Regions from separate parts of the Alkalihalophilus pseudofirmus genome, predicted to be linked through region 1. Evidence: predicted binding sites of a transcription regulator. Region 1 holds the regulator's gene; each other region holds the start of a gene.
The links. The regulator Rex, encoded in region 1, represses fermentation and respiration genes when NADH is low (regulators of the CRP and FNR family bind a similar motif). The targets are predictions, from matches to a motif close to TTGTGAAATATTTCACAA.
Positions count from the first base shown of each region.

Region 1 (3,217 bases):
AGAGTTGACGGCCCTGCACCTTGTACACACCAAAAGCGATAATTTTTTCAATTAGATTATCTTTTCGTTGTTCTGTTTCACTTGCTGCCCTTCTCATGGTAATCCTCCTTTCTCCTTTTGTTTAGTTCCCAATTAAACGTTTGATTAAACAAATTCTCCCTATGTTTAGATATGTAAAATTACCGCAAAGGCAAAAAAAAGACAGTTAAGCAGGTTCTGCTTAACTGTCTTATCATTTAAATTAATCTTGGTTCATTTCTTTTTGCTTGGCTTCTTCTTCCATTAAACGTTCAGCCTTTAATACTTTTCTGTACGTCAATCTTGATACCCATATACTGAATTCATATAAGAGTAACAACGGTACAGTCACCATCAAATGGCTTAACAATTCAGGCGGAGTAATAAAGCCAGCAATAACCAGCAATATAAAATACGCATATTTTCTAATACTCGATAAATAAGCTGGCGTAACAAGTCCTAGCCTTGTAAAGAACATCACAACAACCGGCAGCTGGAACAACAGGCCAAATGGCAATGTGATTTGGAATAAGAATGTAAAGTATTCGTTAATCCCGTACTGCTCAGTGATGTTTAATCGTTCGGCTAAATTTCCCATAAATTGAATAATGAACGGGAATAAAATAAAGTAAGCAAAGCCAATACCTGTTAAAAACAAAATAAAGGCAATCGGAATATACGCTAGTGTTGCTTTCTGTTCATTCTCATGAAGTCCCGGACTAATAAACGCCCAGAGCTGATATAAAATAATAGGAAAAATCAAAATTAATGCGCTCGCAAAAGCAAAGGTCATGAATACACGGATCGGATCTGTCATTTTAAATGCATTCATTGGCAGCTCTTGCGCTGTCGGTGCGCTTTGTAAATACGTAATTAACGGTGTGGCGAAAAAGAAGCCGGCAATGAGCGCAATTAGAAAGAATACAACGACAATCATAATACGGCGTCGCAGCTCTCCAATATGGTCCATTACCGACATATCACGTGATTCCATTTATAAACCCTTCCTGCTTAAGCCTGATCTTTGTTATTTTTCTTTTTATCGTCCTCTTCATCAGCCAAGCCTTTAGTGGCGTTTTTAAATTCACGCAATGTATTTCCTGCTGCTTTTCCTAGTTCCGGCAGCTTTTTTGGTCCAAAAATCAATAAAGCGACAAGTCCAATAATGACAATACTTCCTGCACCTAATCCACCCATAGGTTGCACCTCCTTGTCCAATCTACTTCTATTATAACGGATAATGCTTTAAAAAATAAACCAGTGCTTGTAATTCAACAGACAAATCAATATGGTGAACTCTAACGGAATCAGGCACTGATAATCTAGCCGGAGTAAAGTTCAAAATCCCTTTAATACCCGCATCTACAAGACGGTCCGCAATTTTTTGCGCTGCTTGTGACGGTACGGTAAGGATCGCAACCGTTACCTCAGGATCTAAAATGTTCTCAAAATCGTCAAGATTGTAGATCTTCACTCCGCCTACTTCCGTGCCGATTTTTGACTCATCCACATCAAATGCCATTTCAATCTGGGTATTATTGTTCTTAGAGAAGTTATAGTGTAAAAAGGCTGTCCCTAAGTTACCTACCCCAACTAAGATGACTTTCGTTAATTCATTTTGATCGAGCGTTTCACGGAAAAATGAAAGCAAGTAGTTCACATTATATCCATAGCCCTTTTTTCCAAGAGCTCCAAAGTAAGAAAAATCACGACGAATCGTTGCAGAGTCAACTTTGACTGCTTCGCTTAATTCAGTCGAAGATACTCGTTGTTTTCCTGATGCATGCAGGTTTTCTAAAAAGCGATAGTATAAGGGCAATCGCTTTGCAGTTGCTTGAGGAATTTTTACTTGATCTGACTTCAACGTAAATTCCCCTCCTCTCCTAGCCTAGTCCCTTAAGTAAGATCTATAATGTACGTTCTTTCCCTTTTGTTACGTTTTTTCTTAGAACGTTATCATTTTATCTTATTGTTTTATCTTATTGTTTTATCTTATTGTTTTATCTTATTGTACACTATTTGTCTCTTTATGTAATCGTTTTACATCAGGTCCTGCAAGTTGTTCACCGCAGTCTTTTACGTTAAACTGAGTGAAGAAAACTATTGATATGATGTAAGGATAGGATGGATATCCCATGATTTTATTACAATGTGTAAACGTATCAAAATCGTTTGGTGCAGAAACGATTTTATCAAATATTAAACTCGAAGTACAAACTGGAGACCGTGTCGCCTTAGTCGGTCGAAACGGTGCTGGAAAATCGACGCTTTTAAAAGTGATAGCAGGACAGCTATCCCATGACAGCGGAGAAATCATTCAACCAAAAGATGTAGAGGTAGGCTACCTCGCTCAAGATACCGGCCTAGAATCCGAGTTATCGATTTGGGATGAGATGCTGACAGTATTTGACCCGCTTTTAAAAATGGAAAAAAGACTAAGAGAGATGGAACAAAAAATGTCTGACCCTTCTCTTTTAGATCACGAAGCAAGTTATAACAAATTATTAGCAGAATACGATCAGCTCCAGCTCGATTTTAAAGATAAGGGCGGATATCAATATGAAGCAGATATTAGAAGCGTACTAGCAGGCCTTCATTTTGATTCTTTTGACTATCAAACAAAAATCCAAACGCTAAGCGGCGGGCAGAAAACAAGACTAGCCCTTGGTAAACTATTATTAACCAAGCCTGATTTACTTATCCTTGATGAGCCGACAAACCACTTAGACATCGAGACATTAACCTGGCTTGAGAACTATTTGCAAGGCTATCCAGGTGCCATTTTAATCGTATCACATGACCGCTATTTCTTAGACAAAATCGTTACCCAAGTCGTAGAAATTTCAAGAAACCAATCAAGAAAATACGTTGGGAACTACAGTCTTTATTTAGAGGAAAAAGCAAAACGTTATGAGCTCGAGAAAAAGCAGTTTGACAAACAACAAAGCGAAGTTGCAAAGCTTGAGGATTTCGTTCAACGAAATATTGCTCGAGCCTCTACTACCAAGCGAGCGCAAAGCCGCAGAAAGCAGCTTGAAAGAATGAACCGTCTTGATCGTCCTGAAGGGGACGAGAAATCAGCTTCTTTCTCGTTTGAAATCAACCGCCAAAGCGGCAATGAGGTCCTTCGTATCGAAGACTTAGAAGTGAAATACGGGATGGAGCCGATCTTTTCTAACCTAAGATTAGATTTGAACCG
Region 1 is NZ_CP117835.1:272,795-276,011, reverse strand. Features, by position in the region: gene PQ478_RS01550 (Fur-regulated basic protein FbpA) at 1-97, opposite strand, end outside; gene tatC (twin-arginine translocase subunit TatC) at 242-1,012, opposite strand; gene PQ478_RS01540 (twin-arginine translocase TatA/TatE family subunit) at 1,030-1,215, opposite strand; gene PQ478_RS01535 (redox-sensing transcriptional repressor Rex) at 1,247-1,882, opposite strand; gene PQ478_RS01530 (ABC-F family ATP-binding cassette domain-containing protein) at 2,154-3,217, shown strand, end outside.

Region 2 (3,217 bases), 780 kb from region 1:
CTTGTGCTTCTAATTCCGCCAAACCCTCTTCAAAACGTTCAGCTGTATCAACAGAGAACGAGGTAATGTCGAGCATTCCGATCGTTTTCCCGTCACGCTCAATCGTGCTGACTCTTACTGTTTCAATTGGAATATCATCTCGTACAACCGGAATCGTTAAAAATTCGCTTGCTCCTGCACGGTCTACTGTAAGCGTTACAGTTGTTCCTTTTTCTCCGCGGATCTTCAACACGGCTTCATAAAGCGATAAACCGTCTGTTGACTCTCCGTCAATTTCAATAATTTTATCGTTTGGCTGAAGACCTGCTTGTTCTGCCGGTGACTCACGGAACGGGGCAACAATTGTCACCGTGCCGTCTGTCATGCTCACCTCTGCTCCGATCCCTTCAAAGCTTGAACCTAATGACTCGACAAATTGGTTTGCCGTTTCTTGATCCATATACACTGAATAAGGGTCATCTAACGTATCAAGCATTCCTTCAATGGCCCCTTGAATCAACTCTTCTTCACTCACATCTTCTACATATTGCTCTTGAATAATGGCGAATGTCTTCGCAATCTTCTCAAGTGATTCAATATCCTCTAGCTGAACCTCTTCTGCAGGCTGATTATCTGGATCAGTTGTTGACGCCCTCTCATTTCCTTCTAATGCAAATGAGCCTGTAAATAAAAAGATACTTCCTAAGCCGATCGCCACTACAGCGACTAGTATGAGAAGCAATTTCTTGCTATTCATCCTCACCACTCCCACTTGACCTCAAACCACAAGGGCCGATTGATTATCTTGTTTGTTACGATTTTGCAAAACATTTCAAGAAAAAACGCATATGTTGAGCGGTATGCGTGCATTAATTTCCCCGAACACTCTTTCATGTGCAATAAAAGGCATTACACGCGCATGTGCAATGCCCTACTTTACCTTCATCTTATGTGTGGCTTGTACGTTTTATGTCGTTTCTATCTAATACTTCCATTTTAAACAAGGACGTTTCGTAAGTCAAAAGAGGATGAGTGTTTATAGTATGAAAGATTGTCAAAGAACGATTGCGAATTCCTTTACAAATAAAAATGGATAGAAACTATGTGACATTTCCTGCCGAATATTCTGACAATTATATTTTTTTAATGTATAAACATACTTAGCGAATAAACCTACTTTTAGGAGGACTAGTTAAATGACTGTAACTGAGCTCTTCAGATTCAAGAATGAAAAAATCAAGGTATTGCATTTTACATGGTTCGCTTTCTTTATATCCTTTTTCACTTGGTATAATATGGCGCCTCTTGCAACAACAATGCTTGAAACAATGGACTGGTTAACACCTCAGCATATTGCTGCGCTTGGCATTTGTAATGTTGCTTTAACCATACCTGCACGCGTTATTATTGGTACGTTATTAGATAAATATGGTCCTAGAAAGGTCTATTCAGCCTTACTGATTATAATGTCCTTTCCCGCTATCGTATTTGCTTTTGGAGATAGTTGGGCACAATTAATGATCGCCCGTTTAGTGCTTGGAAGTATTGGTGCAAGTTTCGTAATTGGAATTAGAATGGTTGCCGAATGGTTCCCTCCAAAAAGTATTGGATTTGCAGAAGGTATTTATGGAGGCTGGGGAAATTTCGGTTCAGCAGTAGCTGCTATGCTTCTTCCTTGGTTCGCCCTTACTCTATTAGGTGGAGATGAAGGATGGAGATATGCATTAGCTTTCACAGGAGTCATCTGTTTTGTTTATGGATTCATTTATTACTTTAATGTTAAAGATACTCCAGATGGAAAAGAGTTTATTAGACCTAAAAGAACTGGAGCTTTAGAAGTAAGCACCTGGGGGGATCTCGTTCAATTAATTTTCTGGACGTTACCTCTTGGTGGAGCATTGGCCCTTAGTGCGTGGCGACTAGCAAACCTTGGTTTCATCTCAGATACGGCTCTTTATCTTGTGTATGCAGTAATAGGCATCACACTTGTCTATCAAATTTTTATGATTTTAAAAGTGAATATACCTATCTTGAAAAAAGGAGTACCTGAGGATGACCGCTATAACTTTAAAAATGTCGGTGCACTAAACAGTACTTACTTTGCTAATTTCGGTGCTGAATTAGCCATCGTTTCAATGCTTCCGATGTTTTTTCAATTAACCTTTTCTCTCTCTGCCTCTCAAGCAGGACTAATAGCAGCCTCATTCGCCTTTGTTAACTTGTTAGCTAGACCTCTTGGCGGAATACTATCTGATCGAATGGGCAGCAGAAGAAAAGTTATGCTTATTTACATGTTTGGAATCACCCTCGGTCTTTTTGGAATGGGTTTTATGGACTCTAACTGGCCGCTTATATTTGCTGTTGCCATTACCGTCTTAACTTCAATGTTTATCCAGGGTGCAGAAGGAGCTACCTTTGCCGTGATTCCCATGATTAAAAAGAGAGTAACAGGTCAAATAGCAGGAATGGCTGGAGCATACGGAAACGTTGGGGCTACTATTTACTTAACTCTTTACACTTTTGTAACGCCTCAACAATTCTTTTTTATCCTTGCCACAGGGGCATTAGCCAGCTTTATTATTTGCTTCTTTACACTAGAAGAACCTAAAAATTCATTTAGTGAGGAATACTATCTTTCCTCAGATGAATTAACATCAGGAGAAGAAGAAGAAATTCCTCAAATAATCAATGGAAAAGAGCTTAAAAGAAAAGCTTTATAGTCGTTAAAAACCGCTCTCAAAGCAAATCTGAGAGCGGTTTTTAATAGATTGTTTTATCATGTTGTAACTGAACGTATTCTCACTGCACTAACCTTAAACCCTGGCATTCTGCAAGTAGGATCTAGTTTTTTTGAGATTAATTGATTTACATTTTGGGTTTCTTCCCAGTGAAACGGCACAAAGACTGTATCTTCACGAATTGAATCGCTCAACCTGCTCCTAACTATAATATTTCCTCGTTTTGACTCAATTTTAACCAAAGCTTGGTCGTTAATATTATATTTCTTCGCCGTTACTGGGTGAATCTCCATGAAAGACTCAAATTCTCGTGCAGCAAGACTAGAGCTCTTACGTGTTTGAACACCTGTTAAATAGTGAGACATTACTCTTCCTGTTGTTAAATACAAAGGAAACTCTTCTGATGGTGCTTCCTTTTCAACTTCTGCTTTATTAGGGACGGGAATCATTTTTGCTTTCCCGTCAGAATGGGCAAAACTTTTTTCAAATAATCGTTCTGT
Region 2 is NZ_CP117835.1:3,572,194-3,575,410, forward strand. Features, by position in the region: gene PQ478_RS18835 (S41 family peptidase) at 1-736, opposite strand, end outside; gene PQ478_RS18840 (NarK family nitrate/nitrite MFS transporter) at 1,176-2,699, shown strand; gene nasC (assimilatory nitrate reductase catalytic subunit NasC) at 2,756-3,217, opposite strand, start outside.
Region 2: the regulator Rex is predicted to act here: its motif matches at 1,045-1,062, upstream of PQ478_RS18840 (NarK family nitrate/nitrite MFS transporter).

Region 3 (3,217 bases), 2.0 Mb from region 1:
AACAACTTACAATCTGGGGTCGTAACGATTATTATCTGCCACAGACACCTCATTTCATTCTTGTTAAAAACAATCTTGAAATTTCTGGTTACTGTACAATGCAATCACCTCATAAAAGGGATAATCGAAAAACATCCAATTTGTATAGCTAACATCATGTTAAAATGATGGGGTATGGTTAATGAGAGCACTGCTGCCCTCAAAATTTATTATAGCCAAAGGATTATTTTCTATACAAAAAAATAAAAAACATTTAGGTGCCTATAAAAGTGCAACCTAATCATATGGACAAAAGAAAAGATGAGGGATGTTATGGAGAATCGAATAAGCAAGGGAAATCAAATAAACAATGAAATTCAAATAAGTAAAGAAGTTCAAAAGGCGCTTGACCTCTTGAATTATAAAAAGCTGACGAACGTTCAGAAAAAAGTTGTACCAGTTGCTTTAGCTGAAAAAGACGTGATCGTTAAAGCGCAAACTGGAAGTGGAAAGACGGCTGCTTATGCCATTCCATTGTGCGAGAAAGTGGTTTGGGAGGAGAATAAACCGCAAGCCTTAGTATTAACACCGACAAGAGAGTTAGCGGCCCAAGTAAAGGAAGAAATCATTAATATAGGCCGTTTTAAAAGAGTGAAAGCAGCAGCGGTTTATGGAAAACAATCCTACGAAAGACAAAAAATAGAGCTAAAGCAAAAAAATCATATCGTAACTGGCACTCCAGGACGAGTTCTTGACCATATCGAGAAGAAGTCACTTGATACAACAAATATTCGATATTTGGTCATTGATGAAGCTGATCAGATGCTGAATATGGGATTTATTGATCAAGTGGAGGCCATTATCGCGCATATCCCAGCTGACAGAGTGACAATGTTATTTTCAGCTACGTTTCCTGATGGAGTAGAGGAGCTTTCTAAGCGCCATATGAGACTTCCTGAATATATCGAAATTACATCAACAGAAGCAAGCCGGCCAAATATTAACCATGCTTTAATTGAAATAGATGCTGTTGAGAAAGAAGACGTGTTAAAAGATGTGTTAATAGTAGAAAATCCTGATAGCTGCATCATTTTCTGCCAAACGCAAGTAGAGGTAGATAAGCTTGAAAAATCCCTTTTAAGAAGCCAATATCCTGTACAAAAATTACACGGGGGAATGAAGCAGGAAGACCGTTTTGATGTAATGGATCGGTTTAAAGAAGGTGCTTTTCGTTATTTGGTGGCAACAGGGGTTGCTGGCAGAGGAATTGATGTCGCTGATATAAACCTTGTCATTAACTATGATGTACCTGCCGAAAAAGAAAATTATGTGCACCGGATTGGGCGGACAGGCCGTGCAGGGAAAAAAGGAAAAGCGATAACCCTTGTTACTCCGAGAGAACATGGATACATTGATGATATTGAAGATTTTATTGGTGAGCAAATTACACGAGTACCATGTCCTGTAAAAGAAGAAGTAAGAAAAGCCGTGAAGGCGTTTCAGAATAAATTAGAAAAGAAACCGCAACTAAAAGAAAACAAGGCAAAAAACCTGAATCAAGATATTATGAAATTGTATTTTAATGGTGGAAAGAAAAAGAAATTACGTGCGGTTGATTTTGTAGGAACTCTCTCTTCCATAAATGGCATACAGTCAGATGATATCGGGATTATTATCATTCAAGAAAGAGAAGCTTATGTTGAGATCTTAAATGGAAAAGGCCCGCTCGTTCTTGAAGAGATGAAACATCGTACGATCAAAGGCAAGCAATTAAAAGTTCACCCTGCGAAAAAATAAGCGAACTGCCAGTCTAGTACTGGCAGTTTTTTCTATAAAAATGTTCACGTTTCGTTCAATCAGATTAAGTGCATTTTACTAATAGGTTGTTTATAATAGACATCAATAAAGATATTGTGAATCATTTCACTAACTCGATTTACTCAAGTTAAAAAATAGGGGAATGAAACGATGACTGAACTTAAACAAATTGCAAAATCATATAAAATGACTAAGCTTGCTCTTATTATCACAGCGATTTTAACTGGTGCAACAGTGATTGCCCAAGCCTATTTCATTGTCACGATTGTCGATGAAGTATTTGTACAGGGCAGTGCATTTACAGAACTCATCCCACTATTCGGCTGGCTTCTTGCGGCACTTATTGGGAGAGTGGTCCTGACTCATATAAACGGATTACTTGGTGTTAAAATGGCTGCATCAGCTAAAGCCAAGCTTAGAAAAACATTAATTGACAGGCTGGCAGCGAATCCGCTTCAAGCATCGATAAAAGGACAGTCTGGAAGAAAAGTCAGTGTGCTGATGGATTCAGTGGATGAGGTGGATAGTTATTTCAGCAAGTATATCCCGCAGGTCATCCAGACCTCTGTTATTCCGCTGATGATTTTGATTGCCGTTTTTCAAGCGCATATCTATACCGCGCTGATCATGATTATAACAGCACCATTTATTCCATTGTTCTATGTGATCATTGGGTTAAAAACAAAGCAAAAGTCAGAAGAGCAAATGGATAAGCTCGCCTCATTTTCCGGGCGCTTTTTAGATACACTTCAAGGGTTGACGACATTAAAATTATTTGGTCAGGCTAAAAAGCAAAAAGAGACGATTCGTGAGAGCAGCAAGGGGTTTCGCGAAGCGACAATGGATGTATTAAAAATTGCCTTCATCTCCTCATTAATGCTCGAATTTATCTCCATGCTGGGAATTGGCTTAATTGCTCTTGAAGTAGGATTACGTTTAATCATTTTTGAGAGCATCACGTTTCATGCAGCCTTCTTTGTTCTCGTATTGGCACCGGAATTTTATATGTCGCTAAAAGACCTCGGCAGTGCCTTTCATACAGGGCGAGGCAGTCAAGGGGCTGCTAAAAAAATTACCGATGAACTGAAGGAAGAAAGCGGGAAAGTAAACTGGGGTGACGCTCAAATGAAGAGTGATGAAGTGCCGCCTAAAATTGAGTTGCATCAGCTTGAGGTCACATATGGTGATGGAGATTTCACTTTACAGGACATTAATACAACAATTAAACCATATGAAAAAGTAGCCATTATCGGACGCAGCGGATCAGGAAAAACAACATTGCTTCATACGATCGCCGGGCTGCTTCCACGCACTGCGGGAGAGATCATGATCGACGGTTTGCCACAATCAAAATATAAAGAGTCGGAATGGTTTGATCAGGTTTCCTATATTTCACAGAACCCTTACTTGTTTGCTGGCA
Region 3 is NZ_CP117835.1:2,281,441-2,284,657, reverse strand. Features, by position in the region: gene PQ478_RS12300 (DEAD/DEAH box helicase) at 313-1,776, shown strand; gene cydD (thiol reductant ABC exporter subunit CydD) at 1,948-3,217, shown strand, end outside.
Region 3: the regulator Rex is predicted to act here: its motif matches at 1,891-1,908, upstream of cydD (thiol reductant ABC exporter subunit CydD).

Region 4 (3,217 bases), 1.8 Mb from region 1:
CATACTCCCCAGAAAGTACATCTTGAACTTGATAAATCGTTTGCTTAGTATCATGTTGTTCATTGTAAGAGGAAATAAGCGCATCTAAAGTGTGGTTATGGACAAGGTGCCAATTGGACTTAACCTCATAAGACTGGTATAAGATCCCCGGACTTCTCAGAGCTTGCTGAGCTGTGTACAATAAATACGTACCAGAAGCTCCTAAAGCTATTTGACCCTCTGGTCTGGCAGCTGAGCGGCGAAGAATATCCTGCCAGTTCTTCATGACGTACTCCACACCTTCACTCCCAAAGCGTTGATCCGTTTCCCGCACCAGCCAAAACAACGAACCAACCTTTGATTCATACCTAAGCTTATCTAATGTGAGAACAGGAGAGTATTTAGCCAAATTAGATAACGGGTACTGCCCAACGTCTGGAAAATCCCTCGTCTCTAAATCGCCAATATAATGAATCTGCTCACCAATGTACAATTTGCCAGGAAAGCTCTGCGAATAAAGTGGATCACCTTTAACCCGAGTGTGGCTGATCACTTTCGATTGTTCCTTGTAGAAATCACGAGCAAGGGCTGTGATGGTTTCTTCTTTTATTTTGTTGGTATCGAATTCTCCAGTGTGATTAACCAAATATCTATTGAATTCTCTATCGTATGTAGCCATCTGAAAAACATTTATTGGGGCATCATTTAATCCTCTAACATCAGAGAAAGCTTTTGTATTCAATGCTAAACTTGTTATAAGATGTCCCCCTAATGAATGACCATCCCCATATAATTCTTGATTCACTGTTGAAAGTTTATTTTGTACTTTTTTAAAAAATTCTCCCGCATCCTCTATTTGATCATTGTTAGAAGCCGTGGCAATTCCAGCAGCATTATAATAGATATCCTCAAATTTCGCTGTACCACGAAAAATATAGTATACTTCATTTATGTTTTGATCTTCGTTATATAGGTGTATAGCAGAACCATCAAACCCTGACTCTATTCCAATATTTAAATCTTTACTATGGTAAACCCTCATATCAATATCTGATAAGTCACTTTTAGATCTTTCATGAATAATTGTCCTAACATCTTCTACGGTAAAATCATCAGTATATTGTAATTCGGTTAAATAATTCCGGGTTTTATTATCTAGTGTTGGTTTACTCATAATTAATCCCCTTGACCTGTAAATTCAATACTCTTCATTAGTTTTAAAGCGAACTTATACTGTTCATCACTGTCTATTTTGCAGCCTAGTTCTTCTTTATAGCAAATTGTTGAATAAACGAATTCTATCGTTCGGTTTGAATGCCGATCTTTTATAAGTCCAAAAAAATTATTAGCCGGGCTTTGCTTCGGATCTCTAAACTCACTTTTTGTATCATTCATTTCCCAGTGTGATAAACCGTGATAAATAATTGTACGATCATTATCTAATTCATCATATTGATTTTGATAAGAATTGTTTTCCAGTAAAACATTTAGTCTTGTACTGGTTAAATCTGCTTCTGACTCCCTAAACATAACTCTAAAGTCATAGCGTATCCCATCATTAGTATCTTCATAAACCATAGCATTCCACATTTCAAAGCCTTCGCCTCGCCTCCCATAAAACTCCGGCGGCTCACTAATCATCTGAAACTCATTTGGAAACAGCATCCGATATTGACCAGTCTTAGATTCGAATAAATGAAAATCCTCCTCAACAAACTCCTCTGCAATGAATTCTTTCGTAAACGAATCGTTCAAAGCAGTCGCTTCACCATTCATGGCTTTCACTACAAAAAAACCTCCTAACACAAGTAAAAAGAATAAACTAATCATTCCAATTCGCTTTTGCACCCACATCACACCTAATCATAAATTCATAGAAAAATAACATTTATTAAAATTTACCATATAATCACAATTACTTTAACGCATTCAGCAGAGTATAGTTGCAAATTGATTCATAAGGACTAATAAAAAAGAGTGGGGGGCGAGTGAGGTAGTTATAAAGGTATAGAAGGCGATTCTTAGTTCGCTTAAGGGTTAAGGAATTCAATACTTTTCATTAATTTCAAAGCAAACTCATATTCTTTATCACTATTTAAATCGCAGCCTAGTTCCTCTTTATAACAAATTGTTGAGTAGTTAATTACTATTGAACGATGTGAGTTAGTATCAACTATGAGTCCGAAAAATACATTTGCGTTATATTTATTTGGATCTTTTTTGTCGCCCCTTGGATCATTAGAATCCCAAAACGAAGAGCCATGAGAGATAATTTTATCTTTTGTTACTAGCTCTTCAAAAAGTCCGTTATATGAATTATCCTCTAACATTCTATTTAACCGAATTTCATGGAAGTCCCCTTCATCTTCTCTAAACTTCACTGTGAAATAATAGCTAATTCCATTACTTTTCTCATTAAAAATTTGCGCGGCCCAATGCTCATAATAATCTCCCTGCCTCCCATAAAACTCCGGCGGCTCACTAATCATTTGAAACTCATTTGGAAAAAGCATCCGATATTGACCAGTTTTAGATTCGAATAAATGAAAATCCTCCTCTACAAACTCCTCTACAAACTCCTCTACAAACTCCTCTACAAACTCCTCTACAATGAACTCTTTCGTAAATGAATCGTTTAAAGCAGTGGCCTCATTATTCATAAGTCTTACTGTAAAATAACTCACCAATCCGAGTATTGCTACCATAGTCAAAACTACTATACGTTTTTGCACCCACATCACACCTAATCTTAAAATTCGTAAATGAAATACACCTTTCTAAATTTACCATATAATCACAGGTGACATAACAAGGTTAGTAGGTTCGTATGGAATTGCTCCATTTGAACTATGATTATAAGGAAAGGGATAGAGGTGCTACAAACCAGATGTTCAGCTAATACATGTTACTTCAAACCTTCCCCTCACACCCTTATCTCTGCTACAATTAACTGGTTAAAAAAGACATCTACCAATAAATATTTAACATCAGAGAGGAGGGAAAACACTATGCCTTCATACTGGTTATGGCTAGCTATACTAGGCATCTCTTGGACAGCGGCCATAATACACACATCCATAACTCCGCAGCACTTGATTGGAACAGCGGCCTTTTTTGCATTATTCTTTATATCTGCGCTTTATAAAAGACGTGAAACGATCTTTACGATGATCTTAGCTTCTGCAGCAATCATCACCACGCTGACATTATGGCCCGAGCCGCTTACTGAACCTAATCC
Region 4 is NZ_CP117835.1:2,120,322-2,123,538, reverse strand. Features, by position in the region: gene PQ478_RS11470 (DUF6792 domain-containing protein) at 1-1,153, opposite strand, end outside; gene PQ478_RS11465 (YvcA-related protein) at 1,156-1,827, opposite strand; gene PQ478_RS11460 (YvcA-related protein) at 2,010-2,711, opposite strand; gene PQ478_RS11455 (sensor histidine kinase) at 2,988-3,217, shown strand, end outside.
Region 4: the regulator Rex is predicted to act here: its motif matches at 1,923-1,940, upstream of PQ478_RS11465 (YvcA-related protein).